4 regions of the Pantoea rwandensis genome follow, and region 1 is predicted to be linked to each of the others. Evidence: predicted binding sites of a transcription regulator. Region 1 holds the regulator's gene; each other region holds the start of a gene.
What was found. Region 1 encodes PurR, which represses purine synthesis genes. Its sites were predicted from a motif close to CANGCAAACGTTTGCNTG; they were not measured.

Region 1 (7,425 bases):
ATTTACGGCAGATCATATCCAGCTTGGCAGACTGAGCCTGTTCCAGTGTCTCTGCGTCTTTCCAGTAACCGCAGGAATACTGCATAAAGGGATCGAGCATCAGTGAAAAAAGATCGTTACCGAGGTCGTAATGCTCTTTCCCGACAATCCAGGCACGTTTTTTCGACTGTAAATTGGTTAAACGCGCGGCCGCAATACGCAAGGTATCTTTAAAATGACGCGGGAGTTGTTTATCCAGATGGTGTTGCAGAACGCGATGGAAAAAGACATCTAATTGTTCGCATTCCCACCAGCCATCCATATAACTTTCGCCCAGACCTAGCGATCCTTCCTGCAAAACACGTTTGAAAAAATCCGGATGCTTGACCTGAATATCCCAGGGGCGTGTGCCATTGACTGCAACATCAGCCCGTTCCAGTAATTCGTTGACGATGCGAAACCAGTGGTTTTCTTCAAGGCTCACTTCTTCTATACACGATGAACTCATAGCTTCTCCATCACCCTTCCGATTTGAACCTGTGGAAATAATAGTCAATTTCCTAAGGCCTGTGAGAGAACTCACGGAAAATCCGTGCGCCAGATATCCGACGTTTTACAGAGGTATGAATCTGAATAGAAATGTCTGTCATCAATCAGGAGAGGAAGATCGTGCAGACGCCATCCCAGCGACAGAGTCGCTTAAAAATAATGCAATTATGTTATTGATTTGTTGCAGAAATGCTGACCCACTGAGTATATGCTCACGTGGGTCAATATTCAACGGGTTATCGTTAGTTTGCTAACGATATTCGTTGCATCAGTGATTATCTTCGCAGGGACAGGAGGTGTGAGCAATATCACTTTGTGCGTTTAGGCTGCGTTGCCAGATGAAACCGGCCCATGCCAGAACTACCGTGGCGACCATCACCAGTGTGGTGTTGTAAAGCGCTTGTTGTAATCCGGCCGAGACCAGCAGGCTGGCAATAAAGCATAAGCCCAGTTGCAGCAGGTTTTGGAGGCCTGCCGCCTTACCTGTGGCATGTGGGAAGGGCGCTAATGCAGTGGCCACCACAATCGGATAGATGGCGCCATTCGCCAGTGCCATGCCGCAGAAGGGCAGCAGCAGTGCAATCAAAGAGGGCGCGGGCATCATCGCGACGACAAACAGACTCAAAATGCTCAGGCTGTAGAGCACCAACAGCCATGGCAGCAGTTGTGACCCTTGATAACGGCTCAGCATCGCACGGCAACCAAAGCCACCAATCAGAAACGCAATGGTCTGCGGAATATAGCTCAGACCAATATCGGCGGGGGTTAAACCCGCTGACGCCAGGATGAAGGGCGAACCGGTTAACCAGGCAAAGAAACTGGCAGAACACGCCGAGTAAATCAGCACGTTGCCGCTGTAAACACGCGTGGTGAACAGATTCAGCCAGCCGGGTTGCGGGGTATGATCGGCTTTGGTTTTTTTAGGCGCGGCAAGTGGCAAGGTTCCGATGATCAGCAGCACGGTGATGATCGTCAGCGCGATAAAGATGCTGCGCCAGTGGAAATGGCCCATCAGCCACGCTCCCAGTAAAGGGGCCAGCGCGGGGGAAAGGGCAACCAGCGGCATAATGGTGGCGAACACTTTGTTAGCCTGGGCTTTAGGATAGCGATCGACCACCAGTGCCTGCCAACTGACGGCAGCGGCGCACACACCAACTGCCTGCACAAAGCGCAGTGCCAGCATCATGTTGACGTCCGTCACCCATAACATCCCCAGGCAACCCAGGGCAAAAATCGTCAAACCTGCCAGTAAAATCGGTTTACGTCCAAAACGATCTGACAGCGGTCCCCAGAATACCTGCGCGCAGGCAAATCCACCGAGAAACAGACTGAGGCTGGCGCTGATGGTGCCCGGTGCGGTGGCGAAGTCGCGTTGCATGTCCCCAAAGGCGGGCAGATACATATCCGTAGCGAGGAAGCCGAGCATACTGAGCACAGCAAGGTAGGGAATAAATCCTTTTGACGACAACATAGTGATTCTCATTGGCAGATTGAACGCCGGGGAGTGTAAAAGAGTGCGTCATTCTTTGTGAAACGCTAATATTTGCGCAGTGCTGTTAAAATTTTTGAAGGCAAAAATATGTGGTCTGAATATGCGCTGGAAGTGGTGGACGCTGTCGCGCGCAATGGCAGTTTTAGTGCTGCGGCCCAGGAGTTGCATCGCGTGCCCTCTGCCGTCAGCTACACGGTGCGTCAGCTGGAAACCTGGTTGGCCGTGCCGTTGTTTGAGCGTCAGCACCGTGAGGTGGTTTTAACCCCTGCAGGCGAGCATTTTGTGCGGGAAGGGCGATCTGTTATCAAAAAAATGCTGGCAACCCGCAGGCAGTGCCAGCAACTGGCGAATGGCTGGCGCGGACAACTCAGTATTGCCGTGGATTGCATTGTAAAACCACAGCGTACCCGGCAAATGGTAAAGGACTTTTACCGTCATTTCCCTGATATGGAATTGATTATCAGCTACGAGGTATTTAACGGTGTATGGGATGCCTTAGCGGACGGGCGGGTCGATGTGGCGATTGGCGCCACTCAGGCGATCCCTGTAGGCGGACGTTTTGCGTTTCAGGACATGGGTGCCCTTAACTGGCGTTGTGTGGTCAGTCCCGACCATCCTCTGGCCGCGCATGCTGAACTCAATGAAGAAGCGCTGCGTGCCTGGCCATCGCTGGTATTGGAAGATACCTCTCGCGCATTACCACGACGCATGACCTGGACATTGGATAATCAGCGGCGTTTAGTGGTGCCAGAGTGGGAAACGGGAATGGACTGTTTGCAGGCGGGATTGTGCGTGGGCATGGTGCCAGGCCACCTCGCGCGACCTTTACTCGACAATGGCGCGCTGGTGGAGTTATCACTGCCGCAGCCGTTTCCGGAAAGCCCCTGCTGCGTCAGCTGGTCAGAACAGCGTGCGTCACCCGCGCTGGAGTGGTTACTCGCCTATCTCGGCGATGCTGAAACGCTGAACCACGAATGGCTCAGCGAAAATCAGCATTAACGGCGGTAATCGCGGAATGGACCGTCCGCCACAGAGCGGCGCTCAATCAATGTTGGCTGCACTTCTATGGTTTGCGGCTCTTCGCGTTTGCTGGTGATACGATCCAGTAACATTTCCAGTGCTTTCTCGCCCAACTGAGCCTTCGGCTGGTGGACCGTGGTCAGCGCCGGGGTGAAATAGCGCGCGTTGCGCACGTTATCATAGCCAATAACGGAGATATCCTGCGGCACGCGCAGCCCCATCTCATCGGCGGCACAAATCGCGCCCATCGCCATGATATCGCCACCACAGAACACGGCGGTCGGACGCTGTTTCTGATTAAGGATCTGCTGCATCGCCTGATAACCTGATTCTGGCTCGAAGTCGCCCTGAACCACCCATTCCGGCCGCACAGTCACACCGGCTTCGCTCATCGCCTGCAGGAAGCCCGCATGGCGCCCCCCGCCGGTGTTGCGCTCCATTTGGCCCGGAATGGCACCAATATCACGGTGACCGCGCTCAATCAGGTAACGACCCGCCAGATAACCGCCGTGGAAGGCGTTATCCTGCACGGTATCGGTGAAGTCGCCGCGAGAGGCGCCCCAGTCCATGACCACCATCGGGATATTGCGGTTCTCTTCCAGCATCTGCAGTAAATCGTCAGGATACTCGGAGCACATGACTAAGAGACCATCCACACGCTTTTGCGCCATCATCGACAGATAAGCGCGCTGCTTTTGTAAATCGTTATGCGCATTGCCCAGAATCAAGGTATAGCCGCGTTCGAAACAGTGGTTCTCAACGGCTTCAATAATTTCGGCAAAATAGGGCGCTTCACTGGAGGTGGCCAACAGTCCCAGCGTTTTGGTGTGATTCACCTTCAAACTGCGCGCAACGGCGCTCGGCGAATAGTGCAGCTCTTTGATCGCTTCCCATACGGCGTTACGCGTTTCCTCTGCGACAAAACGCGTTTTGTTGATGACATGCGAAACAGTGGTAGTTGATACACCGGCGCGTTTCGCTACATCTTTAATTGTTGCCATGAAAAAGGTACTCCCCGGCTTATCGCAACTTACTGATAAGTATATTGTTAAACGTTTGCGTCTGCGAAGGGTTTTACGCCCTAAAAAGGGGGCAAATCTGCCGTTTCAGGCAGGGAAAATCACTTCAGCAGGCTGTAAATACAGCATGCGCAAAATCAGTTGCGCAACGAAAGGCGGCGATTCTAGCAAGCCAACGCGGATAAGACGAGATTTTTGCCCACCGCTGTGCGAAAATTGTTTTAACCATAATAAATGTGTGACTAAGGAGTAGTGATGAGTACAGATTTAAAGCTGGCGCTAATGACCACGGTTGGCGCACTGTTGATGATTATTGCGTTTAGCTTCACTGCCATTCTTCATTGATTCAAAACGCATCAATAAAAAAAGCCGGCACTGATTAAGCGTCCGGCTTTTTTTGTGGCGAGAGCCACAGGATGTTGTTGCGCAACAATTAGCGAATAGTTTTTGGTGTCATCATACGGCGCGCACCCACATAGTGTTTCTGCCAGTAGTCTTCGCCTAATGCACTAATTTGAATGTCTTTACCGGTGCGTGGAGACTGGATGAATTTACCGTTGCCGAGGTAAACGCCCACATGGTCGGCAGTCCCGCGATTATTGATGCGGAAGAATACCAAATCCCCTTTCTCCAGCATCTCACGCTTAATAGGTGCGGCATCGTGCAGGTGATACATCTCATTCGCCGTGCGCGGGAATTTGTATTTCACCAAATCCTTATACGCGTACCACACCAAACCACTGCAATCGAAACCGGTATGAGGTGAGGTGCCCCCCCACTGGTAAGGCTTGCCCAGTTGTCCCATCAACTTCGTCATCGCGGTTTCGCGTGCCTTTTGGTAGCGCAGGCGGTGGGATTTACTCATCTTGATACCGGTGAGTCCCTGAACGTCATCGTCCATATCAGGGGACTTTTTCGCGAGACGTTGATGGCCATACTTTTTCAATGGCGACTTCAGCAGGGATTTTTTGCGGCTGGATTTGTTTAAGGCGGTTTCGGTTTTACTCTGCTTTTTCAGCTTGAGCTTCTGCACGGTAGTCAGGCGAGACTTTTTAGCCGTTGTTTTAACCGGGCGTCGCTTGCGGCGCTCATCTTCGCGCGCACTTTTTTTCTCGGCGTTATGCAAACTGGCATTAATCGGGGCATGCTGGGAAGCAGAAGCCACGTTAAAGAACAGTTGGGCAAAAGCCAGTATGAAAAGCGTAATCAGTAAACGCATAGTCCGGTTACAGGTTAAGCAGTCTGGCAAAAAGCAGGCTGCGGCAGAGTAAGAGAAATCTGATCAACGATCAGCGCCGAAGCAATTCTAATCCACTTTTTTTCCAAAAGGTAAGGCCTTTTTCCATTAATCTGTTACCAGGCAGATAATGTCGCTAAATTGAGCGATTTCAGCTGTTTAACGCAGCGAAATTATTGCTAATTATTAATTTGTTCATGCTTATTAATGATAGGAAAATGTTATCTATCCTGTTTGCACTTAACAAACATGGCGATCAGCCGGTCGGTAACGCAAAATCCCGTTTTCAGTGTGGGGCTGAAGTCGCTACAATAAACAAACACGAAGTGAAGGATTAAGGAAGGCAATAATGAGTACTGTTGAAAAAATTCAGCGCCAGATCGCAGAAAACCCGATTCTGTTATACATGAAAGGTTCTCCGAAACTGCCAAGCTGCGGTTTCTCTGCACAGGCTGTGCAGGCGCTTTCTGCCTGTGGTGAGCGCTTCGCGTATGTTGATATCCTGCAGAACCCGGATATCCGCGCTGAAATGCCGAAATTCGCTAACTGGCCAACCTTCCCGCAGCTGTGGGTCGATGGTGAGCTGGTGGGCGGTTGCGACATCATCGTTGAGATGTTCCAGCGTGGCGAATTGCAGCCGCTGGTAAAAGAAACCGCTGAGAAATATAAAGAAGCGGAATAATTGCGAAGGCCGACAAATGTCGGCCTTTTCTTTGAAGATCTATCGTTCAATCAGCCAATCAGCCAATCAGCCAATCAGCCCATCAGGCAGAGCCGTCGTCCTCCGTCTGTTCTTCACTGAAAGCCAGCGGCCAACCTCCCAAACGTTTCCAGCGATTGACCAGCTCACAGAACAGCGTGGCTGTTTGTTCAGTGTCGTAGAGCGCCGAGTGCGCCTGTGTGCTGTCAAACTCCATTCCTGCGGCTTTACAGGCTTTCGCCAGCACGGTTTGTCCCAATACTAAACCGCTCAGTGCTGCAGTATCAAAGGTCGCAAAAGGGTGGAAGGGATTTCGCTTCAGGCTGGCGCGTTCGGCCGCTGCCATCACAAAATTCAAATCGAAGGTGGCATTGTGCGCCACGATAATCGCGCGATTGCAGCTATGATCTTTGGTGCCTTTACGTACCATCTTGAAAATGGCATGCAGCGCCTCGTACTCGCTTACCGCACCACGTAAAGGGTTGGAGGGATCGATGCCCGTAAACGCCAGCGCCGCAGGATTGAGGATCGCGCCTTCGAACGGCTCAACGTGAAAGTGCAGGGTTTCATCACGGTGTAACCAACCGTCCTCATCCATTTTAAGCGTGGTCGCTGCAATTTCCAGCAGCGCATCGGTTTGCGCGTTAAAGCCGGCAGTTTCGACGTCAATAACCACAGGATAAAAACCACGGAAGCGTTGATGAAGAGCGTTTAAGGCGTTCGATTCAGACATCAGGATCTCATAGCAAGAAATGGGGCAGCGCGCATTATGGCAAAAATTACGGGAGGGTGCAGCAGGAGAGGGAAGTCAGCCTGCAAATTAGCAGACTGACTAACGGCATCAATGACCGAGGCCGTGACCAGCGTGTTTGTTTTCGATCAGCTCGATTTTGTAACCATCGGGATCTTCAACAAAAGCAATGATGGTGGTGCCGCCTTTAACCGGACCGGCTTCACGCGTTACGTTGCCACCGACACTGCGGATACGTTCACAGGTCTCTGCAACGTTATCGACGCCCAGCGCAATATGGCCATAAGCATTGCCGAGGTCATACTTATCAACGCCCCAGTTGTAGGTCAATTCGATCACCGCGCCTTCACTCTCTTCGGTGTAACCCACGAAAGCCAGGGTGTATTTGTATTCGGTGTTTTCGCTTTGACGCAGTACGCGCATGCCCAGCACACGAGTATAAAAATCGATAGAACGTTGCAGATCGCCAACGCGTAACATGGTGTGAAGTAAACGCATAACATCCTCTTTTGAAAAGTCATCAGGGAATGACAAAGACTAGCAAGTATAGCCAGTTAATGCCCTGAAGAAACAGCACTGCCGCACATCCGGTGCGGCAGCCAGGTTCTTACAGGGTTGGGTAATCCGTATAGCCCTCAGCGCCGCCGCCGTAGAAGCTTTCCGGGCGCTGTGGATTCA
Region 2 (7,425 bases), 700 kb from region 1:
ACACCGGTAGCCCCCCAACCAAATAATGCATCTCCTAACCCAGGAGACTTTGCATTGATGTTCCAGCGGAAATGGAAAAACATCACGCTGAGGGCAGCTAATCCCCTGAGCGCGTGCACACTCTTGAAAAAACTCGCATTCATTTGATTTTCTTAACTGTGGTAGCCAGCCGCAAGTAGGCGGCTTAAATTGTGCCCTTTTATATCATTGCGTTAAGGGTGTGACCACGAAAAGTTAAGAGTGAAAGGAATTTGTTAATATTTATTTGATTTAAGTAAGATGTGTGATGCTGCGCATCGGCAGACCTGATGCGCATAAACGGTTTTTAATGCAGCCGTTGCATGGGTTTGCATTTCTTTACCTGTTTAAAATCACACGCCGGCATTAATTCTGCTTTACTAGCGGAGCCAGTTCGTTAGCCATCAGGTTGGCAATAAACGGCTGCGCATCCGGATTGGGGTGAATACCGTCCTGCTGCATCCATTCCGGCTTCAGATAGACCTGCTCCATAAAGAAGGGCACCAGAGGAATGTTGTACTGCTGTGCCAGCTGCGGATAAATCGCGCTAAACGCCTCCGTATAACGACGTCCATAATTAGCAGGTAAACGAATTTGCATCAGCAGCGGCTGCGCTTTGGCGGCTTTGACTTCGTCGATCACTTTACTCAGATCCTGCGCGATATTGGCAGGCGGGAAGCCGCGCAAGCCATCGTTACCGCCCAATTCGATTAACACCCAACGGGGTTGATGCTGTTTTAATAGGCCAGGCAAACGCGCCAGCCCTTGTCCTGCGGTATCTCCGCTGATGCTGGCGTTAATAATCTGGGGCTGCTGTTGCCAGGTTTTATTGAGCAGGCTGGGCCATGCCGCAGTGGCGGACATACGATACCCGGCGCTCAGGCTGTCACCCAATACCAGCAAGGTATCGGCGGCGGCGATGCGGGACACCAGCAGAAGCAATAACAACAGGAAGGGATAATGCCAGCGGAAAACATTGTTGCAGTTTATCATCTTACTAAGTCCGTCGGTCAGGGAGAGCATCAGCTGACCATCCTTACCGGAGTTGAGCTGGTTGTCAAACCAGCTGAGACCATCGCGCTGATTGGCGAATCGGGTTCCGGCAAATCCACATTGCTGGGCATTCTGGCCGGGCTGGACGATGGCAGCAGCGGCGAGGTCAATCTGCTCGGCCAGCCGCTGCACAACATGAACGAAGAGCAACGTGCCGCGTTGCGCGCACGCGAAGTGGGCTTTGTGTTCCAGTCCTTTATGCTGGTACCGACGCTCAATGCGCTGGAAAACGTCCAGTTGCCTGCTTTATTGCGTGGTGACAGCGATCGCGACAGCCGCGCCCAGGCGGTGGATCTCTTAACGCAACTTGGCCTGAAAGATCGTCTGCATCATCTGCCCGCGCAGCTTTCCGGCGGCGAGCAGCAGCGTGTGGCGCTGGCGCGCGCGTTTAGCGGCCGTCCTGGTTTACTGTTCGCCGATGAACCCACCGGCAACCTGGATCGCAAAACCGGCGATCGCATCGCCGACCTGCTTTTCTCCCTCAACCGCGACTTCGCCACCACGCTGATTCTGGTGACGCACGATGAGCAACTGGCGGCGCGCTGCGATCGTCGGCTGCGCCTGCGCGACGGCAAGCTGTGGGAGGAGACATGATTTGGCGCTGGTTCTGGCGTGAATGGCGTTCGCCCTCACTGTTGATTGTTTGGCTGGCGCTGACATTGGCGGTGGCCTGCGTGCTGGCGCTGGGCTCGATCAGCGATCGCATGGAAAAAGGGCTGAGCCAGCAGAGCCGTGATTTTATGGCGGGCGATCGTACTCTGCGCAGCAGCGCGCCCGCGCCGGAAGCCTGGCTGAATAAAGCGCGTGATGAAGGGCTCTCCGTCAGTCGTCAGCTCAGCTTTATGACCATGACCTTCGCCGATCAGACGCCGCAGTTAGCGGATGTGAAAGCGGTGGACGATGCCTATCCGATGTTCGGCACCTTGCAGACCGATCCGCCGGGATTAAAACCGCAGGCGGGCACAGTGCTGGCCGCGCCGCGCTTGCTGGCGCTGCTTAATCTGAAAGTCGGCGACAACGTCGATGTGGGGGATACCACGCTGCGCATCGCGGGCGAAGTGATTCAGGAGCCGGATGGCGGCTTCAATCCGTTCCAGACGGCGCCACGCCTGCTGATGAACCTCGCGGATGTTGATAAAACCGGTGCGATTCAGCCCGGCAGTCGGCTCAGCTGGCGCTACAAATTCTCTGGCGATCCGGCTCCGCTGGCGCGTTATGACAGTTGGATCCAGCCGCAGTTGAAAGCCGGTGAGCGCTGGATCAGCGTCGAGAACTCGGAAGATGCGCTGGGTCGCTCGATGCAGCGTGCGCAGCAATTCCTCCTGTTATCGGCGTTGCTGACGCTGATGCTGGCGATTGCCGCCGTGGCGGTGGCGATGAGCCATTACTGCCGCAGCCGCTACGATTTGGTGGCGGTGCTGAAAACGCTGGGCGCCACGCGTAAAGCCTTACAACGTCTGATCATTGGCCAGTGGCTGGCGGTGCTGCTGCTGCTGGCGGCGATAGCGGGCAGCGTGCTGGGGCAGGGGATTGAGATCATCCTGCTGGCGATGCTTAAGCCCGTGCTGCCTGCCGCCTTGCCTGCCGCCAGTTTCTGGCCGTGGTTATGGGCGATTGGTGCGATGTTTGTCATTTCGCTGCTGGTGGGATTGCGCCCGTATCGCCTGCTGATGGCGACGCAGCCGCTGCGCGTGCTCCGGCGTGATGCGGTGGCCAATGTCTGGCCGCTGCGGTTTTATCTGCCCGCCATGGCGCTGGTAGTGGTTGGCCTGCTGGCGTTATTGATGGGCGGTAGCAAAATGTTGTGGGCGCTGCTGGTGGGCGTGGTGATGCTGGCGCTGCTGCTGTCACTGCTCGGCTGGGGCACACTGTTGCTGCTGCGTAAGCTGGTAGTGCGCAATCTGGCGATGCGTCTGGCGATCAATCGTCTGCTACGACAGCCGGTGATGACGCTGAGCCAGCTGGCGGCATTTTCGCTCTCCTTTATGCTGCTGGCGCTGTTGCTGGTGATGCGCGGCGATCTTCTGGATCGCTGGCAGCAGCAGTTACCGCCGGATGCGCCGAACTACTTCCTGCTTAACATGACGCAGGAACAGGTGCCGCAGGTGCGTGACTTCCTCAATCAACATCAGGTTAAACCGGAATCCTACTATCCGATTGTGCGTGCGCGTCTGACCGAGCTGAACGGTAAAGAAGCCGATCCGAAGATGGATAACGCGCTGAACCGCGAACTCAATCTGACATGGCAGGCGGATCGACCGGATCACAATCCGCTGCTGGCCGGAAGCTGGCCGCCGAAAGCGGGTGAAGTATCGATGGAAGTGGAGCTGGCGGATCGTCTTGGCCTGAAGCTCGGCGATACCCTGACCTTCAGCGGTGATACCCAGCAGTTCAGCGCCAAAATCACCAGCCTGCGCAAAGTGGACTGGGAGAGCCTGCGGCCAAACTTCTTCTTTATCTTCCCGCCGGGCGCACTGGATCAACAGCCGCAAACCTGGCTCACCAGCTTCCGCATGGACAGTAATCCGGCGCTGCTGGCGCAGCTCAATCGTGCCTTCCCAACGCTGAGCTTGCTGGATGTTGGCAGCATGCTGAAGCAGATTGGTCAGGTGCTGGCGCAGGTGAGTCAGGCACTGGAGCTCATGGTGGTGCTGGTGACGATTTGCGGCGTGTTGCTGCTGCTGGCACAGATTCAGGTAGGCATGCGTCAGCGCAGACAAGAGCTGGTGGTATATCGCACGCTGGGTGCCAGCAAACGGCTGCTGCGCGGCACGCTGTGGTGTGAGTTTGCGTTGCTCGGCGTGGTTTCCGGCGTGGCTGCCGCATTAGGCGCAGAAGCGGCGCTGTGGGGATTACAGCGTAAGATTTTTGACTTCCCCTGGGAGCCCGACTGGACGCTGTGGATGGCATTACCGATTTGCGGCGCGCTGCTGTTGTCGCTGTGCGGCGGCTGGCTGGGCGTGCGATTGCTGAAAGGGAAGGCGCTATTCAGACGATTTGAAGCAGCTTAATCATCTGCACATAAATTTAAGGCCGCTTGCGCGGCCTTTTGCATTTACAGCTTCTCAACCGCCCAGGCAATTCCGCTGGCGTACTCTTCCGGCAGCTGCGGCACCAGCGCGTTCAGCGCCGCCGCAAGGCGTGCCTGATCGCTGTCGGTGAGATTTAAGTGCCCAACCTTACGGCCCGGACGCACTTCTTTGTCGTACCAGTGCAGATGCACCAGCGGCTGTTGCAGCCAGTCGACATTCACGTCGGTGCCAATCAGGTTCACCATCACCGACGGCGCAAACACCACCGGTTTTGGCAGCGCTAAACCGAGCACCGCGCGCAGATGCAGCTCAAACTGGCTGATCGATGCGCCGTTCTGCGTCCAGTGACCGCTGTTGTGCACGCGCGGGGCCAGTTCGTTGATCAACAGGCCTTCTGGCGTGATAAAACACTCCATCGCCATCACACCGACATATTTCAGCTCATGCATGATCGCGCTGAGCATCGCTTCCGCCTGCTGCTGTTGCGCGGCATCGGCCTGCGGGAAGGCGACGCTGGTGCGCAGAATGCCGTCCTGATGCAGGTTATGCGTCAGCGGATAAAACACCGTGGTGCCATCCTGACCGCGCGCACCGACCAGCGACACTTCACCGCTGAAGTTGATGCCCTGCTCAACAATGCATTCGCCGTAGCACTCATCCGGCAGCGCATCGGTCTCGTGAGCGCGCAGACGCCACTGACCACGACCGTCATAACCGCCGGTGCGACGTTTCACAATCGCCAGCTCACCCAGCGAGCTGAACACCTGCGGCCACTCAGCTTTAGCTGCCAGCAACTGCCATGGCGCCGTTGCCAGGTTCAGTTGATCGAGCAATTGTTTCTGCGTCAGGCGATCGGCCAGACGCGGAAAGATATCGCGGTTCACAAAGGCCGGATGCAACGCCAGCTCACGCGTTAACGCAGTTTCCGGCCAGCGCTCGATCTCTGCGGTGATCACGCTTTCAGCGATCGGCAGGGCAGAAGGTTCAGCATCCAGACCCACCGGATACACCGCGATGCCCAGCGGTTCACCCGCCTGGCGCAGCATACGGCCTAACTGACCGTTGCCGAGTACGCAAACCGGTTTCATGCGTCCACCCGTGGATCTGGGTTGTTCAGCACTTCGTCAGTCTGGGTTTGACGCCAGGTGGCAAGACGCGCCGCCAGTTCTTTGTCATGCACCGCCAGAATCTGTGCCGCCAGCAGCGCTGCGTTAGCCGCACCGGCTTTACCGATCGCTAATGTGCCGACAGGAATGCCGCGCGGCATCTGCACGATAGAGTAGAGGCTATCCACACCGCTCAGCGCGGCGCTTTGTACCGGCACGCCCAGCACCGGCACCAGGGTTTTGGCGGCAATCATGCCCGGCAGATGCGCAGCACCGCCCGCTCCGGCAATGATCACATGGAAACCGTTATCTGCGGCGGTTTCGGCAAAGCTGAACAGTTTGTCTGGCGTACGGTGAGCAGAGACCACTTCAACGTGGAACGGAACATCCAGGCTGTTAAGAATTTCCTCGGCGAACTGCATGGTAGCCCAGTCACTTTTAGAACCCATGACGATGGCGATACGAGCCGGGGTGGCGTTGGATGACATGCGGTCAACTCCTGTGAATAGTCAAACGAACCTGGCCGGGCGGGCAGGTAAAGAAGGGCACAGAGAATAGCATGAGAAGGGAGCAAGGAAAACGGTTGCGTGGCCGGAAAACGGGCAATGATGCGAGAAGAGGAATCTTCATCGCGCTGAGTGTCGAGCACGAATGCGCCCGACTATTTCAGGATTCGATTTTAAAACGGGAATTCGATCAGCTGCACGCCATCGGCATCAACCTGAATCATTGAGCCATTTTCGTGCCAGGCACCGAGCACCACGCGCTGGGCGCTTTCACCTTGCACGACTAGCTCATGCACCGCCGGACGATGGGTATGCCCGTGAATCAGAATCCGCACCTGCTGGCGCGTCATCGTATCGATCACGGCTTGTTGATTGACATCCATGATGCTCATCGACTTGTGCTGATTGGCTTGCTTGCTGTCGGCGCGCATACGCGCAGCAATGCGCATGCGGATGCGCAGCGGCAGGGCAAGGAAAAGACGTTGCAGCCAGCGCTGATGCACTTTGGCGCGGAAGCGTTGATAGCCTTCATCGTCGGTACACAAGGTATCGCCATGCATAATCAGCACGCGATGGCCGTAAAGGTTCAGCACTTGCTCTTCCGGCAGCAGCGTCATGCCACTTTCGTGCGCAAAACGTTTACCGAGCAGGAAGTCTCGATTGCCATGGATGAAGAATGTGGGGATCGGCAGGGCTTTTAGTGCTGCGGCGATTTCACTGTGTAGCGGATTGGGATCGTCATCGCCAATCCAGGCTTCAAACAGATCGCCGAGGATGTAAAGCGCATCGCAATCACGCGCTTCACCCTGCAAAAAATGCAGAAAACCGGCAGTGATTGCCGGTTCTTCTGTGCACAGATGCAAATCTGCGATAAACAGCGTGCGCGACATTACTCGCTAACAGTCACTTTCTGGATGACAACGTCGTCAACCGGAACGTCCTGATGCATGCCGCTGCGGCCAGTTTTCACCCCTTTGATTTTCTCAACTACGTCCATGCCTTCAACCACTTCAGCGAACACGCAGTAACCCCAGCCCTGCAGGCTTTCGTCACGGAAGTTCAGGAAGTCGTTGTCTGCTACGTTGATGAAGAACTGGGCAGTCGCGGAGTGTGGCGCCTGAGTACGGGCCATCGCCAGCGTACCTTTGGTGTTTTTCAGACCATTGTTGGCTTCGTTACGAATGTCTTCTTTGGTGTCTTTCTGCTTCATGCCTGGCTCAAAACCGCCGCCCTGGATCATGAAACCGTTGATAACACGGTGGAAGATGGTGTTGTCGTAGAAACCTTCACGGCAGTAGTCCAGGAAGTTTTTCACGGTAGCCGGCGCTTTGTCATCGAAGGTTTTGATTACGATGTCGCCATGGTTCGTCTGGAAAGTGACCATTATATTCGTCCTGTTACGGGTGTCGTCAGTATCAACTGCCACGCCTGCAAAGCGGCGGGGCATTTTTGTAGACGCCTCTTATATCACAAATTCCGATGGCTCGTCAGTAAGGCAGCCACAGAAGGTAAGCGAGCGATGCACAACTTAGAAAAATACGGCACAATACCCAGCTACGCTGGAAAGGCGTATCCCGCAAACGTTAATAACGGAATCGTTCAATGCTGAAGATCTATAACACCCTGAGCCGTCAGAAAGAGGAATTTAAACCGATCCACGCTGGTCAGATCGGCATGTATGTCTGTGGAATTACGGTTTACGACCTCTGT
Region 3 (7,425 bases), 1.6 Mb from region 1:
CAGCGCACCAAAGCTGTTGGCGAGCGCATGCAGGGCAGTGATTAATGACCAGGCAAACAGGCCCACGCCATACACCAGACGCGCGCCGAGACGATCGATCAGAAAGCCGCCGGGGATCTGCAGCGCAGCATAGATCCAGCCAAATGCTGAGAAGATCAACCCCATCTCCATTGGCGTAAAGCGCAATTCGCCGGCCATTTGCGTGGCGGCCACAGAGAGATTGGTACGATCCATGTAGTTGATGATGATGTTGATAAACACCAGACCCAGCATCAGGAATCGCGTCCGTCCGGCGCGAACGGCAATGGCGCTTTGGCTAATTGGCTGCTCTGTCATACCACAACTCCCCATAAGGCTAGAATTGTTTCTTTAATAGAAACACCAAGGCAAAATTTCCGCGAATCCGTTAATCTGGTTTTGCGATCGCGGATACGTTAATACCGTCGTTATCCGAACTTTTTGGTGATTTCAAACTCAGACCATCACGCATAGTAATGTGTTTTAGGTTTAGCCATAGTGGCGACCTGTAAATTGAACCTTCAAGGAGGACTTTCGTGAAACTGAAAGCACTGGCGCTGGCCGCCGTAATGAGCACGGGCGTAATGTCAGCGATGGTACACGCGGGTGAAGTCCCGAATGGCCCGCATGTCGTCACCTCTGGTCAGGCAAGCGTAGATGCCCGTCCTGATATCGCGACACTCTCCATCGTGGTGAATGTTTCCTCGAAAGATGCGGCTGATGCGAAAAAACAAGCTGATGACCGCGTGGCGCAATATTTCGATTTCCTGCAAAAGAACGGTATCGAGAAGAAAGATATTGATGCGGCAAACCTGAGCACGCAACCGGAGTATGACTACACCAAAGAAGGCAAGTCGGTACTAAAAGGCTATCGTGCGGTGCGCCAGGTGCAGGTAACGTTACGTCAGCTGGATAAACTGAATGAGTTACTGGACGGTGCGCTGAAATCTGGCCTGAACGAAATCCGTTCGGTGGAGCTGGGTGTAGCGAATGCCGATGCCTATAAAGATCAGGCACGCAAAGCCGCGATTGCTAACGCCACTCAGCAGGCCGGTGCACTGGCAGAAGGCTTCAACGCGAAATTAGGCCCGGTGTACAGCATCCGCTATCACGTGGCGAACTACCAGCCAATGCCAATGGCGCGCATGTATAAAGCGGCTGCGGCCCCTGCGGATACCACCGCGCAGCAGACTTATGAGCAGCAGAGCATTCACTTTGACGATCAGGTTGATGTGGTGTTCGAGATCAAGCCGAATACCGCTCAGTAATCTGATGTGTTGAATCGTAGCGGCGTGATTGAACGCGCTGATTGGCGGTGGAACTGCCGTTCATTTACGCAATCAATTAAGCCGCTACGTTAATCTGCATTTGGGCTTATGCCGCCGCCGTATCCTGACGCAACACGCGATGACCGTGTGCGATCAACGCATCCGTCACGCTGCGCATCAAACGGCTCTCTGGCGCGAAGCGGTGCCAGTAAAGCATGCGGCGCTGGTACAGGCCTGGCGTCAAATCCACCAAATCACCTTGCGCCAGTTCTCGCTCAATCTGTAAGTGTGGGATCATACAGCACACTGAACCCTGACGCGCCAACTGCACAAAGGCTTCCGACGAATTAACGATGTGGCACGGTACGCTGCCCGGTGACAGATCGAAGTTCTGCTGTAAAAACGCCTGATGCATATCATCCAGATGGTCAAACGCCACCGCAGGGGCTTTCAACAAAGCAGAGCGCGTGACGCCATTCGGGAAGTAGCGCGCAGCGAAATCTGGCGACGCGCAGAACAGATAATCCAGTGCACCCAACTGATCCACCAGACAACTCGGCAGCGGCTGCGGCTGGATACTGACGGCGCCGACCACTTCACCGCGACGCAGGCGTTCCTGGGTACGGGTTTCATCTTCTACCTGCAAATTCAGGCGCACCGGCGAATCGGCCAGCACGTCTTTCAGTGCAGGCAGCAGCCAGGTCGCCAGACTGTCGGCGTTGACCGCCAGTGACAGCAGCAGTGGCGTCGTGCCGCCGTTGTCATCACCCAGCCACTCTTCTTCCAGCAACTCCACCTGATGTAGCAGCGCCAGCAGTTTTTGTCCTTGCTCGGTCGGACGCGGCGGTACGGTGCGCACCAGCAGCGGCTGACCAAATAAATTTTCCAGCTGTTTAATGCGCTGTGACACCGCAGACTGCGTGATGCAGAGTTTTTGGGCCGCACGCTCAAAACCGCGCTCGCGAATCACAGCATCCAGCGCCTGAAGCGTTCGATAATCCGGGCGTTTCATTGTTGTTCTCTCTCGTTCAGGATGGAAAGTACTATGCCACAAAACGGTCATATTGTGCTGCGGCGGATTTTTGCGGGCTGGCTTCCAAAGGCTTAAATCGATGCGTTAACAGCCGCGCATTTTCACGACGCCTTGTTTTATACTACGCGCACTTCGATGTCGCACAGGTTTTAAACATACCATGACCCAGGATGAACTGAAAAAAGCGGTTGGTTGGGCAGCACTGCAATACGTGCAACCCGGCACCATTGTTGGCGTTGGCACCGGTTCAACAGCGGCGCATTTTATTGATGCGCTTGGCACCATGAAAGATCAAATTGAAGGCGCGGTCTCCAGTTCGGAAGCCTCGACGGAAAAACTCAAAGCCCTGGGAATTCCGGTTTTTGATCTGAATAACGTCGATGAACTGTCGGTTTACGTTGATGGCGCGGACGAGATTAATCCACAGATGCAGATGATCAAAGGCGGCGGCGCAGCGCTGACGCGTGAGAAAATTGTCGCAGCCGTGGCGAAAAAGTTTATCTGCATTGCGGATGCCTCCAAAGAGGTGGACGTGTTGGGCAATTTCCCGTTGCCGGTGGAAGTGATTCCGATGGCGCGCGCGTTTGTTGCGCGTGAACTGGTGAAGCTGGGCGGCCAACCTGAGTATCGTCAGAATGTGGTGACCGACAACGGCAACATTATTCTCGACGTGCATAATCTGCGTATTCTCGACCCGATTGCATTGGAAAAAACCATCAATGCACTGCCGGGCGTGGTCACCGTTGGCTTGTTTGCCGCGCGTGGCGCTGATGTTGCCTTAATCGGCACAGCAGATGGCGTGAAAACCATCACTTATTGATCTGATAGCGTACTCACCGGCGCGTGTGCTGCGCCGGTTATTTCCATCTGCAAAACATCTTTTCTTGCTGGGGTGAAATTTGGTGACTTATGTCACAAAAGATTCATCAACAGCAGGTTCGTACTTCGGCGCACTCGCATCCCACGATTTTGTACGGCTTTGTGCTGCCTCAACGTGGGCGCGTGCTGGCGGTCAGGCAATCGTTTGTATTGCCGCGCTCGAAATTTTTGATATTTTGGCAGAAGGCTACCTTATGGTAGTCCTCGTTGAATTCTGAATAGGGTCGGGAAATGGCAAAGGTATCACTGGAAAAAGACAAGATTAAGTTCCTGCTGGTGGAAGGCGTTCACCAGAGTGCACTGGATAATCTGCGTGCTGCGGGTTACACCAACATCGAATTCCATAAAGGGGCACTGGATGCGGAGTCGCTGAAGTCCTCCATCCGCGATGCGCACTTCATTGGTATCCGTTCCCGCACCCAACTGACCGAAGAGATCTTTGCGGCGGCCGAAAAGCTGGTCGCGGTAGGCTGCTTCTGCATCGGTACTAACCAGGTTGATCTGAATGCTGCTGCAAAACGCGGTGTGCCGGTCTTCAATGCACCATTCTCTAATACCCGTTCGGTAGCCGAACTGGTGATCGGCGAAATGCTGCTGATGCTGCGCGGGATCCCTGAAGCAAACGCCAAAGCACACCGTGGTATCTGGAACAAAGTGGCGAACGGCTCGTTCGAAGCGCGTGGTAAGAAGCTGGGCATCATTGGCTACGGCCATATCGGGATGCAGCTTGGCGTGCTGGCAGAAGGCCTGGGCATGCACGTGTTCTTCTACGACATCGAGACCAAATTACCGCTGGGTAATGCGACTCAGGTTCGTCACCTGTCTGATCTGCTTAACATGAGCGACGTGGTCAGCCTGCACGTTCCAGAAAATGCCTCAACGCAGAATATGATTGGCGCAGACGAGTTGGCGCTGATGAAGCCGGGCGCACTGCTGATTAACGCCGCACGCGGAACCGTGATTGATATTCCAGCCCTGTGCAACGCCCTGGCGAACAAGCATCTCTCCGGTGCGGCCATCGACGTCTTCCCGGTTGAACCGGCGACCAACAGCGATCCGTTCAACTCACCGCTGTGCGAGTTTGATAACGTGATCCTGACGCCACATATCGGGGGCTCCACTCAGGAAGCTCAGGAAAACATCGGCCTGGAAGTCTCGGGCAAGCTGGCGAAATACTCTGACAACGGTTCTACGCTGTCCGCCGTTAACTTCCCGGAAGTGTCCCTGCCGATGCATGCTGCCAGCGCCAGCCGCTTGCTGCACATCCATGAGAACCGCCCAGGCGTGTTGACCGCGATTAACCAGATCTTTGCCGAGCAGGGCATCAACATTGCCGCTCAGTATCTGCAGACCTCGCCGGTGATGGGTTATGTGGTTATCGATATCGATGCAGAAGAAGATGTGGCGGAAAAAGCGCTGCAGCTGATGAAAGCGATTCCGGGCACCATTCGCGCCCGCCTGCTGTACTGATGATTCAGGGCACCTTGCGTGCCCGTCTGCTGTGTTGATGATTCAGGGCACCTTGCGTGCCCGTTCATCTTGCTGATTGATCAGGGCGCCACCTCAATTGGCGCCCTTTGTTTTATCGCTCGGCGCTATCCCACTGCCACAGCTTTGACGGCGTTAAAATAGCAGGCAAAGGGACATCCCATGCCGCGACTGGCAATGTCTCAACACGCTGGCAATCGTGCGTAATGCCCATCGGTAAAAAGCCATGCTGTTGCCAGTGCTGCAGGGTGCGATCGTAAAAACCTCCCCCCATACCCAATCGCTGACCCTGGTGGTCAAATGCCACTAACGGCACCAGCATCACATCCAACTGATCGAGTGTGGCCATCTGCGTGATATCCAGCGGCGGTTCAGGGATGCGCAATTTGTTTGGGGCCAGTGACGTCTCAGGCGTGTAACGCAGGAACAGCAGATGCCCGGGAGCGAAAGGATGCAGTACCGGCAAATAAACCTGCTTTTTCTGTTGCCACAGCTTGGCAATCAGCGGGCGGGTGTTGATTTCGCCATCGACAGATAAAAACAGCGCGATGCGTTGGGCATTAGCGATAGGCGCAAAGTTAATAGCGTGCTCGGCGAGCAGATCGGCAGCTTGCTCCTGCTGTTCAGGCGTAAGGTTGCGGCGCAGATGGCGCACATGCTGGCGGATGTCCTGGCGATCAAGTAGGGAAGGTGCGGTCATGATGTCCCCGGCAGAGTCGGCAATTTGACCAACTATATCATGCGAAGCGGGAGATTCTCGTCATACTTCAGGTACAGGGGACTAACTGCGCTCATGCACCCCAATCACTCAATTCGTTAAGCTGATTGGGATCCATTTGCTTGCCGCCTTGCTGAAACATAAGTCTCTGGCGAAGGGGACTAAAGAGGAGATCTCCGAGATGCCGCCGCAGGCTGTAACCCTTGAACCCATGGTTCAAGGTGAACATGCCGTCACAATTATTAGGCTTCTCGGACGGACCGAGCATGCGCACAAATTGTGGATCGTCACATTCTGTTGGTATTAAATATCGGCTCAGGGGACGGGCCCGCTTGCAAACATCTCAGAGAAAATTGACTTCACCGTCACTCTAACACGAGTACCATGAAGTGTTATTCGAATTTAGGGCCCTGGCGATCAGTTATGCGACCTTGCTCAACTAATGCTTGTTCAATGGTCTGCTGCAGCATGCGGATACGTTGTTCCATGTTTGCTGCATAGTCGCGCGTCTTGCCTTTTTCCTGTGCCAGCTCGTGGCAGATGTTTAAGGCGGCGATGAACACCAGTTGCTCTGTATTGGTGACTCTAGTGCGAACTTTTAAATCTTGCAACCGTTGATTGAGATCCTCTGCAGCCAGATTCAGCGCATCTTGCTGTTCGGGCGGACAATTTACTCTCAATGAACGACCAAAAATCTGAATATCTACCGGTTGTGCAGACATGCCACCATCCTGACTGATTACTCTGTTCGCATCTCCCTTACCTGTCAATGGGTTGGGAGGTGCGCAACTATATAGAGCCGCGATATAAGTTACAACCCCTTTTCTGGAAACCCTGAGGCACCTGGTGGTAGCATAACACGAACTTATTCTGCCAACGACGACCAAAGCCTATGTCTTTACAGAACGAAACTCCTGGTTACAACGCGCTAGCCGCAGCCCTTTCTCAGCAGGGCGTGGGCATGACGCCAGCCGAAATGCACGGATTGCTGTCCGGTATTTTGTGTGGTGGCAGCAAAGATGCCAGCTGGAAAACCAAGATCCACGACCTCACCAACGACGGCATGGCGTTTTCACAAAGCTTGTCACAGCCGCTGCAGGCGCTGCATGAAAATCTGAGCAATACGCTGGAAGATGAGGGTTTCATGTTCCAGCTGATGCTGCCGGAAGATGATGACATCACCGTCTTCGATCGCGCGGATGCGCTCGCAGGCTGGGTCAACCATTTCCTGCTCGGCTTAGGCGTCACGCAGCCCAAGCTGGATAAAGTGACCGGCGAAACCGGTGAAGCGATTGACGATCTGCGCACCATTGCGCAACTCGGTTACGACGAAGATGAAGATCAGGAAGAGCTGGAGCAGTCGCTGGAAGAAGTGATTGAGTATGTGCGCGTGGCGGCCTTGCTTTGCCATGACACATTCACTCGTCAGCACACGCCAACTGCGCCGGAAGTGCAAAAGCCAACGTTACACTAAGTGCGTTATTGCGGGCGCGTGGTGCCCGTTTCAACAGGGAGTGCAAACATGATTACACTGGATACTTTCCAGCAACGTCGTCAGGCGCTGATTGCCCGTATGGCACCTGGCAGCGCTGCTTTGATTTTCGCTGCACCTGAAGTGACCCGCAGCAACGACACGGAATACAACTTCCGCCAAAACAGCGACTTCTGGTATTTCACCGGGTTCAATGAACCGCAGGCGCTGTTAGTGCTGATCAAAAGTGATGACAAGCATAACCACAGCGTGCTGTTCAATCGTGTTCGCGACCTTACCGCAGAGATCTGGTTTGGCCGCCGCCTCGGGCAAGATGCCGCACCCGCTAAGCTTGGCGTTGACCGTGCTTTACCGTGGGATGACATCGGTGAGCAATTGCATCAGCTGCTCAACGGGCTTGATGTGGTGTATCACGCTCAGGGTGAGTACGCAGAAGCTGACCAACTGGTGTTCAGCGCGTTGGAAAAACTGCGCCGTGGCTTCCGTCAGAATCTCAGCGCGCCTGCTACCGTTACCGACTGGCGGCCGT
Region 4 (7,425 bases), 1.3 Mb from region 1:
CTTTCTGTACTTTCTTCCCTATTAATACTTCGTTAGCATGCCAGCAGCTCACATTGAAGGATGCGCGGTAGTGAAGAGATGGCGTCTGTTTCCCCGATCCCTGCGGCAGTTAGTCTTGATGGCTTTTTTGCTGGTCCTGCTACCATTGCTGGTGCTGGCGTGGCAAGCCTGGGAAAGTTTGTCTGCGCTCAGTAATCAGGCTGCAGATACCAATCGCAATACCTTTACCGACGTACGCCGCAGCGAAGCGATGGCGCGTACTGCGCTCGAACTGGAACGCAGTTATCGTCAATATTGCGTATTGGGTGATGCCACCTTGCAAAAGCTTTATCAAACGCAGTGGACGCGTTATGGCCAGATGCTCACCAGCCATGCGGATAGCCTGCCAGAGCTTCCATCATTCAAAGCGCTGCAGGAAACTTTGCCGCAGCTCGCCAGTGTGCAGTGTGACAACGGTAACCCAGTGGCAAAAGCCACCACGGCCCTCGAACATTTTTCTGATGCCAATGCGCAAATGGTGCAGGAGACGCGTGAAGTGGTGTTTTCGCGTGGCTTGCAGCTCCAGCGCGAAATCGCCGACCGTGGTCAGTTCTTCGGCTGGCAGGCGCTGATTCTGTTTCTGATTAGTCTGGCGCTGGTGTTGCTGTTTACCGGCATGATTATCGGCCCGGTAAAACGCGTAGAACGGATGATTAACCGACTTGGGCAAGGCAAAGCGCTCGGCGACAGCGTGAGTTTTCGCGGCCCTCGTGAAATCCGTTCACTCGGTCAGCGCATCGTGTGGCTGAGCGAGCGCTTAAGCTGGCTGGAAGAGCAGCGACATGAGTTTCTGCGTCATCTCTCACATGAACTGAAAACCCCGCTTGCCAGCTTACGAGAGGGCACGGAATTATTGGCCGATCAGGTGGCTGGGCCGCTGAATGCGGAACAGCAGGAAGTGGTGGCGATCCTTGACACCAGCAGCCGCCATTTGCAGCGTCTCATCGAACAACTTTTGGATTACAACCGCAAACTGGCGGATGGCCCCATGGCGCTGGAGCCGGTCGCAATCAATGACATCGTTGATGCGGTCGTTAAAATCCATTCATTGCCCGCCGGTGCGCGTCAGATCACCACCCATGTTGATCTTCAGGTGGCGCACTGTCTGGCAGAGGCAACATTGCTGCAAAGGGTCATCGATAACCTCTATTCGAATGCCGTGAACTACGGCAGCGAATCCGGTAACATCTGGCTGCAGAGCCAACAGAAAGGCAACCAGGTGTGGATTGAGGTGGCGAACACCGGCACACCCATTCCGGCTGAAGAGCAGGCGATGATTTTTGAGCCCTTTTTTCAGGGCAGCCAGCAGCGCAAAGGGCCGGTTAAAGGCAGCGGGCTGGGGTTAAGCATCGCCAAAGATTGCCTGCGCAGGATGCAAGGTGATTTGCAATTGGTAACGCGCAAGGATGCGGATGTCTGTTTTCGAATCATTTTGACGACCAGCGCCGGGAATGCCTGATTAATGAAACACACCCTGATTAAACTTTTTAGCTGCGCGTTGGTGGCATTTGGCTTGAGTGCCTGCCAGACACCGTCCACGGGCAGCGCGTTACACGATGGCACCAATCTTCCTGAGCCAGAAGTGCGGTTGCCTGATTATCTGGCCACCGATTGTCAAAATGTGTGGAAGATTGAAACGCCAGCAGCAATGAGCAACCCCCTTTACTGGCAGCGTGCTATCGACTGTGGTGAGCGTTTATCCCCAGCGGAAGCGCGGGCTGAGGCACGACGCTGGCCAGTACAAGGCTGGTCGCGTGCTTTTAAACAAGGCATTCTGCTGGCAAATGGCAATGTGACGCCCTTTGAGCGCCGCCAGTTCGTCGATACGCTAGACGGTTACAGCGCTTCCTATCCAGCCTCCGTGCGCCCGTTATTGATGTTGTGGCGTAGCAATCAGGCGGCGCAGTTGGCGTTAAGCGGTGAACGCAGCCGCTATGCTGCACTCCAGCAAAGCCACGATACTGAGCTGGATAGCCTGCGCCAGCAGCAAACCAAACTGCGTCAATCACTGGACGAGACTCAGCGTAAGCTTGAGCGCTTAACTGACATCGAACGTCAGTTGTCGTCCCGTAAACCGGCGGACAGCAGCGATACATCGCACGGTGCCAGTGATGCACAAAGTGAGGATCAGTGACCATGAAACAGTCTGCACGTTTACTGCTGGTGGATGACGATCCCGGCCTGCTTAAACTGCTTGGCATGCGCTTAAGCAGTGAAGGCTATCAGGTGACCACCGCCGCGAGTGGCCCGGATGCGCTGCGCCAGTTGCAGAAAGAGAAAGTTGATTTGGTGATCAGCGACCTGCGTATGGATGAAATGGACGGGCTGGCGTTATTTGGCGAAATCCAGAAACGCCATGCGGGTTTACCGGTGATCATTCTTACGGCGCACGGCTCGATTCCCGAAGCGGTTTCCGCTACGCAGCAGGGGGTGTTCAGTTTCCTGACGAAGCCAGTGGATCGTGACGCGCTGTACAAAGCCATTGATGAAGCGCTGGCACAGCGCGCGCCAGTCAGCGATGACACCTGGCGTGAGGCCGTGGTAACGCGCAATCCATTGATGCTGCGTTTGCTGGATCAGGCGCACATGGTGGCGCAATCCGACGTTAGCGTGTTGATTAACGGCCAGAGCGGTACTGGCAAAGAGGTGCTGGCTCAGGCGATTCACGCCGCCAGCCCGCGTGCAAACAAGCCGTTTATTGCCATTAACTGTGGGGCGCTACCGGAGCAACTGCTGGAGTCAGAGCTATTTGGTCATGCCAAAGGGGCTTTCACCGGAGCCGTGAGTGCGCGTGAAGGGCTGTTTCAGGCGGCGGAGAGTGGCACGCTGTTTCTTGATGAAATTGGTGATATGCCACAGGCGTTGCAGGTCAAACTACTGCGCGTCTTGCAGGAGCGAAAAGTGCGTCCGCTTGGCAGTAATCGGGATGTCGATATCAACGTGCGCATCATCTCGGCCACGCATCGCGATCTGCCTAAAGCGATGGAGAAAAAGAGTTTCCGCGAGGATCTCTACTATCGCCTCAATGTGGTGAATCTGAAGATTCCGGCGCTGCATGAACGTGCAGAAGATATTCCGCTGCTGGCGAACCATCTGTTGCGCCAGTCGGCCGAACGCCATAAACCCTTTGTGCGCAGCTTCTCTGTGGATGCGATGAAACGTTTAGTGGGGGCCAGCTGGCCTGGCAACGTGCGGCAGCTGGTCAACGTGATTGAGCAGTGTGTCGCGCTGAGCACATCACCCGTGATCAGTGATGCGCTGGTTGAGCAGGCGTTAGCAGGTGAAAATACGGCGCTGCCGACTTTTGTTGAGGCACGTAATCAATTTGAGCTCAACTATCTGCGCAAATTGCTGCAAATGACCAAAGGAAATGTCACCAACGCTGCGCGTCTGGCTGGACGTAACCGTACAGAATTCTATAAGCTGCTGTCACGCCATGAGCTGGACGCCAGTGAATTTAAAGAGTAGCTTGCTGCGGCATATTGATTCATCCATTGACTACCCCAAATAATTTGAGTTGCAGTCAGACGGCAAACGAAAGCATCCCGATGAGCTTACTTCTTCAAGCGATTTGGGGAAAAGAGAGCCGCCAACCCCTCTGCAACTTGAAGCAGGACGGGTATATACTACTTGTTATCCGTCCATCATGGAGGGAGTGAAAAAAGGATCTGTCATGAAAAAGATCGATGCAATTATTAAACCATTCAAACTCGATGATGTGCGCGAAGCGTTGGCTGAAGTGGGCATCACCGGGATGACGGTCAGTGAAGTGAAGGGTTTTGGTCGCCAGAAAGGCCACACTGAGCTGTATCGTGGCGCGGAGTACATGGTCGATTTTCTGCCAAAAGTGAAAATCGAAATGGTGGTCGGTGATGACATCGTCGACACCTGCGTTGAAGCCATTATGAATACCGCGCAGACCGGCAAAATCGGCGACGGCAAAATCTTTGTGTTCGACGTGGCGCGCGTGGTGCGTATCCGTACCGGTGAAGAGGACGAAGAGGCGATCTAAGCCCCTTCGTTAGCCTGTTAAAAAGCCTGCATGATGCAGGCTTTTTTTGTTTACAGCACTTTGTGCGGGCCAAAAACTTCATAATGGATACGATCGGCACTGATACCGGCATCGACCAGCTGCCGCGCGACAAACTGCATAAATGGCAGGGGGCCACAGAGCCAGAACTGGCGGTCGGCCTGATTCAATTGGCTGGAGATGCCTGCGAGATCCATTAATCCCTGCGCATCAAAACGGCCACTGTCCACGCTTTCCGGCTCGCGATACCAGATATGGCTGGCGAAATGTGGCAGGCGAGCACCTATGGCTTGAACTTCATCCGCAAAAGCATGCTGTGTACCGCATTCGGCCGCATGCAACCAGTTAACCGCGCCTGCATACTGTTGCTCGGCCAGGCTGGCTAACATCGCCAGCATTGGGGTTTGGCCGACACCGGCAGAAATCAGCGTGACCGGCGCGGTTCCTGTCGTTTGCAGATAGAAATCACCTGCTGGAGCCGCACATTGCACAATATCACCGACCTTGGCATGGGTGTGCAGCCAACCGGAAACGCTGCCGTGTTCCTCGCGCTTCACGGCGATACGATAGGATTTGCCGTTAGGTAGATGGGTGAGTGAATACTGGCGATGCTGGATATTTTCGCTTCCTTCAGGTCGCAGACTAACGGCCAGATATTGTCCGGGCAGAAAATCAGCGACGGGCTGACCATCGTTAGGTACCAGCTCAAAACTTTTAATCACGGAGCTTTCAGTATTGATGGTGCGAATACGGAAGTCACGCGCGCCACGCCAGCCGCCGACTTTCTCTTCTGAGGCGCAATAAATCGCTTCTTCACGCTGGATAAACACATCCGCCAGCACGCCGTAAGCTTTGCCCCATGCCTGCAAGACGTCATCGCCGGGATTGAGCAACTCTTCGATGGTGGCCAGCAACGTTTCACCGACTACCGCATATTGCGCGGGCTGAATATTCAGGCTGGTGTGCTTCTGCGCAATCTTCTCTACCGCCGGCAGCAGCACTGCCAGATTCTCCAGGTTACTGCCGTAGGCGACAATGGCATTAAACAGCGCCTCACGCTGATTGCCGCTGCGCTGATTATTCATGTTGAAAACGTTCTTCAGTTCCGGGTGTTGCGTTAACAAACGCTGATAGAAGTGGCCAGTGAGTTGCGGGCCAAGCTGAGCAATAGCGGGCAGGGAAGACTTAACGGTAGCGATAGTTTGTGCATCTAGCATGGTGAAGGCCTCGCAGTGATTTTAAACATGTATTTTAAATGCATCTTATGATCGTTCATCTTGCCTGTAAATCCCCCGCTTTGTTTGCGGGTTAAGTGCCGAAGCTGGAAGCTGGCCCACAAACCTGAAAAATATTCCCCTTCAGCGTGAGCAAATATCGTGATTTACAAGCTTGCAAAAATGCGTAAAAAACCCGTTCCAGCGCCGTGCCAATCGTTTGCGTAAAAAGAGGGGATTGGCGCTACCGTCACCTGACAAAACCGTTTACACTGTTGGCCTTCGCCCCTTGCCGGGGCCTAAACTGCCGTTAAAAAAGTTAGCTAGTCAGGAGATGCCGGATGTTAAAGCGTGATATGAACATTGCCGATTATGATGCCGAGTTGTGGCAGGCTATGGAGCAAGAGAAGGTGCGTCAGGAAGAGCACATCGAACTGATTGCTTCTGAAAACTACACCAGCCCACGCGTTATGCAGGCGCAAGGTTCACAGCTCACCAACAAATATGCTGAAGGGTATCCGGGCAAACGCTACTACGGCGGATGTGAATACGTTGATATCGTTGAGCAGCTGGCGATCAATCGCGCGAAAGCGCTGTTTGGCGCAGACTTTGCCAACGTACAGCCGCACTCTGGCTCACAGGCTAACTTCGCGGTTTACACTGCGCTGTTGCAGCCGGGCGACACCATCCTCGGTATGAACCTGGCGCACGGTGGTCACCTGACGCACGGTTCACCAGTGAACCTGTCAGGCAAGCTGTATAACGTCATCCCTTACGGCATCGACGAAACCGGCAAAATCAACTACGACGAACTGGCTGAGCTGGCTAAAACGCATAAGCCAAAAATGATCGTCGGTGGTTTCTCTGCATACTCTGGCGTGTGCGACTGGGCAAAAATGCGCGAAATCGCAGATAGCGTGGGCGCTTACCTGTTCGTTGACATGGCTCACGTTGCCGGTCTGATCGCCGCTGATGTGTACCCGAACCCGGTTCCACATGCGCACATCGTGACCTCAACCACCCACAAGACCCTGGCGGGTCCACGTGGTGGCCTGATTCTGGCGAAAAACGGTGACGAAGACCTGTACAAAAAACTGAACTCTGCGGTATTCCCGGGTGGTCAGGGCGGCCCGCTGATGCACGTGATCGCGGGTAAAGCGGTGGCGTTCAAAGAAGCAATGGAGCCAGAGTTCAAATCTTACCAGCAGCAAGTGGCTAAAAACGCCAAAGCAATGGTTGAGGTTCTGTTGGAGCGTGGCTACAACATCGTTTCAGGCGGGACTTATAACCACCTGTTCCTGATCGATCTGGTGAGCAAAAACCTGACTGGTAAAGAAGCTGATGCCGCGCTGGGCCGTGCTAACATCACTGTGAACAAAAACAGCGTACCTAACGATCCGAAGAGTCCATTTGTGACCTCCGGTGTGCGTATTGGTACTCCAGCGGTTACTCGTCGTGGCTTCAAAGAAGCAGATGTGCGCGAGCTGGCTGGCTGGATCGCTGACGTGCTGGACAACATCAACGACGAAGCGACCATTGAGCGCACCAAGCAGAAGGTACTGGATATCTGTGCGCGTCTGCCTGTGTATGCCTGATTTGGCACCATGTTGATGTGATTAAAAAGGATGGCGCTGGCCATCCTTTTTTATGCACGCGACCCGTGCTGAATAGAGTTGACACACCGCACACACCGCATACACCGCACATGAAGCATTCGCGCAGACCTTGTTATTACGGTGCCTGAGGTATGATTTCCGATGCGAAGCCTGTCGCAGAAAAGACGATTCTCCGACCTTTCATTTCACTTTTGTTCAAGCCTCTGACAAAGTAGCGGCCCAATGGGCTGCGGGCGCAGCTGACATGCCTGTGGGAGGCAAAATGACCATCGGATCGGCCAGATGGCTGGGACTCAGCTACTTCACCTACTTCTTCTGTTACGGCATCTACTTACCTTTCTGGAGCGTCTGGCTCAAAGGCATAGGCCTGGATGCTGAAAAAATCGGCTTACTGCTCGGTTGCGGCATGGTGGCGCGATTTGTCGGTAGCCTGCTAATCGCCTCGCAGGTTAAAAATCCCTCTCAGCTGATTCTGGCGTTGCGGCTGCTGGCATTGATGACGTGCCTGTTTGCGTTAGGTTTCTGG

Region 2: a site for PurR is predicted at 5,782-5,799, ahead of purE (5-(carboxyamino)imidazole ribonucleotide mutase). Genes of this name have one in related genera too.
Region 3: a site for PurR is predicted at 3,333-3,350, ahead of serA (phosphoglycerate dehydrogenase). Genes of this name have one in related genera too.
Region 4: a site for PurR is predicted at 5,493-5,510, ahead of glyA (serine hydroxymethyltransferase). Genes of this name have one in related genera too.

What each region holds. Positions count from the first base shown of each region.
Region 1 covers NZ_CP009454.1:2,942,427-2,949,851, reverse strand. The annotation lists gene cfa (cyclopropane fatty acyl phospholipid synthase) at 1-487, opposite strand, end outside; gene punC (purine nucleoside transporter PunC) at 797-1,999, opposite strand; gene punR (DNA-binding transcriptional activator PunR) at 2,108-3,019, shown strand; gene purR (HTH-type transcriptional repressor PurR) at 3,016-4,041, opposite strand; gene LH22_RS20620 (YnhF family membrane protein) at 4,315-4,404, shown strand; gene LH22_RS13395 (C40 family peptidase) at 4,493-5,278, opposite strand; gene LH22_RS13390 (Grx4 family monothiol glutaredoxin) at 5,643-5,978, shown strand; gene rnt (ribonuclease T) at 6,061-6,729, opposite strand; gene gloA (lactoylglutathione lyase) at 6,838-7,245, opposite strand; gene LH22_RS13375 (alkene reductase) at 7,355-7,425, opposite strand, start outside.
Region 2 covers NZ_CP009454.1:3,637,587-3,645,011, reverse strand. The annotation lists gene LH22_RS16775 (acyltransferase family protein) at 1-143, opposite strand, end outside; gene tesA (multifunctional acyl-CoA thioesterase I/protease I/lysophospholipase L1) at 385-1,011, opposite strand; gene ybbA (putative ABC transporter ATP-binding protein YbbA) at 979-1,665, shown strand; gene ybbP (putative ABC transporter permease subunit YbbP) at 1,662-4,082, shown strand; gene purK (5-(carboxyamino)imidazole ribonucleotide synthase) at 4,127-5,191, opposite strand; gene purE (5-(carboxyamino)imidazole ribonucleotide mutase) at 5,188-5,697, opposite strand; gene lpxH (UDP-2,3-diacylglucosamine diphosphatase) at 5,889-6,605, opposite strand; gene ppiB (peptidylprolyl isomerase B) at 6,605-7,099, opposite strand; gene cysS (cysteine--tRNA ligase) at 7,318-7,425, shown strand, end outside.
Region 3 covers NZ_CP009454.1:1,367,622-1,375,046, forward strand. The annotation lists gene LH22_RS06245 (MFS transporter) at 1-336, opposite strand, end outside; gene LH22_RS06250 (oxidative stress defense protein) at 555-1,286, shown strand; gene LH22_RS06255 (LysR family transcriptional regulator ArgP) at 1,393-2,298, opposite strand; gene rpiA (ribose-5-phosphate isomerase RpiA) at 2,480-3,139, shown strand; gene serA (phosphoglycerate dehydrogenase) at 3,430-4,668, shown strand; gene LH22_RS06270 (5-formyltetrahydrofolate cyclo-ligase) at 4,781-5,386, opposite strand; RNA gene ssrS (6S RNA) at 5,574-5,757, opposite strand; gene zapA (cell division protein ZapA) at 5,797-6,126, opposite strand; gene LH22_RS06285 (YecA family protein) at 6,297-6,878, shown strand; gene pepP (Xaa-Pro aminopeptidase) at 6,927-7,425, shown strand, end outside.
Region 4 covers NZ_CP009454.1:1,663,640-1,671,064, forward strand. The annotation lists gene LH22_RS07605 (sensor histidine kinase) at 71-1,498, shown strand; gene qseG (two-component system QseEF-associated lipoprotein QseG) at 1,502-2,173, shown strand; gene glrR (two-component system response regulator GlrR) at 2,176-3,507, shown strand; gene glnB (nitrogen regulatory protein P-II) at 3,713-4,051, shown strand; gene hmpA (NO-inducible flavohemoprotein) at 4,102-5,286, opposite strand; gene glyA (serine hydroxymethyltransferase) at 5,625-6,878, shown strand; gene LH22_RS07635 (3-phenylpropionate MFS transporter) at 7,162-7,425, shown strand, end outside.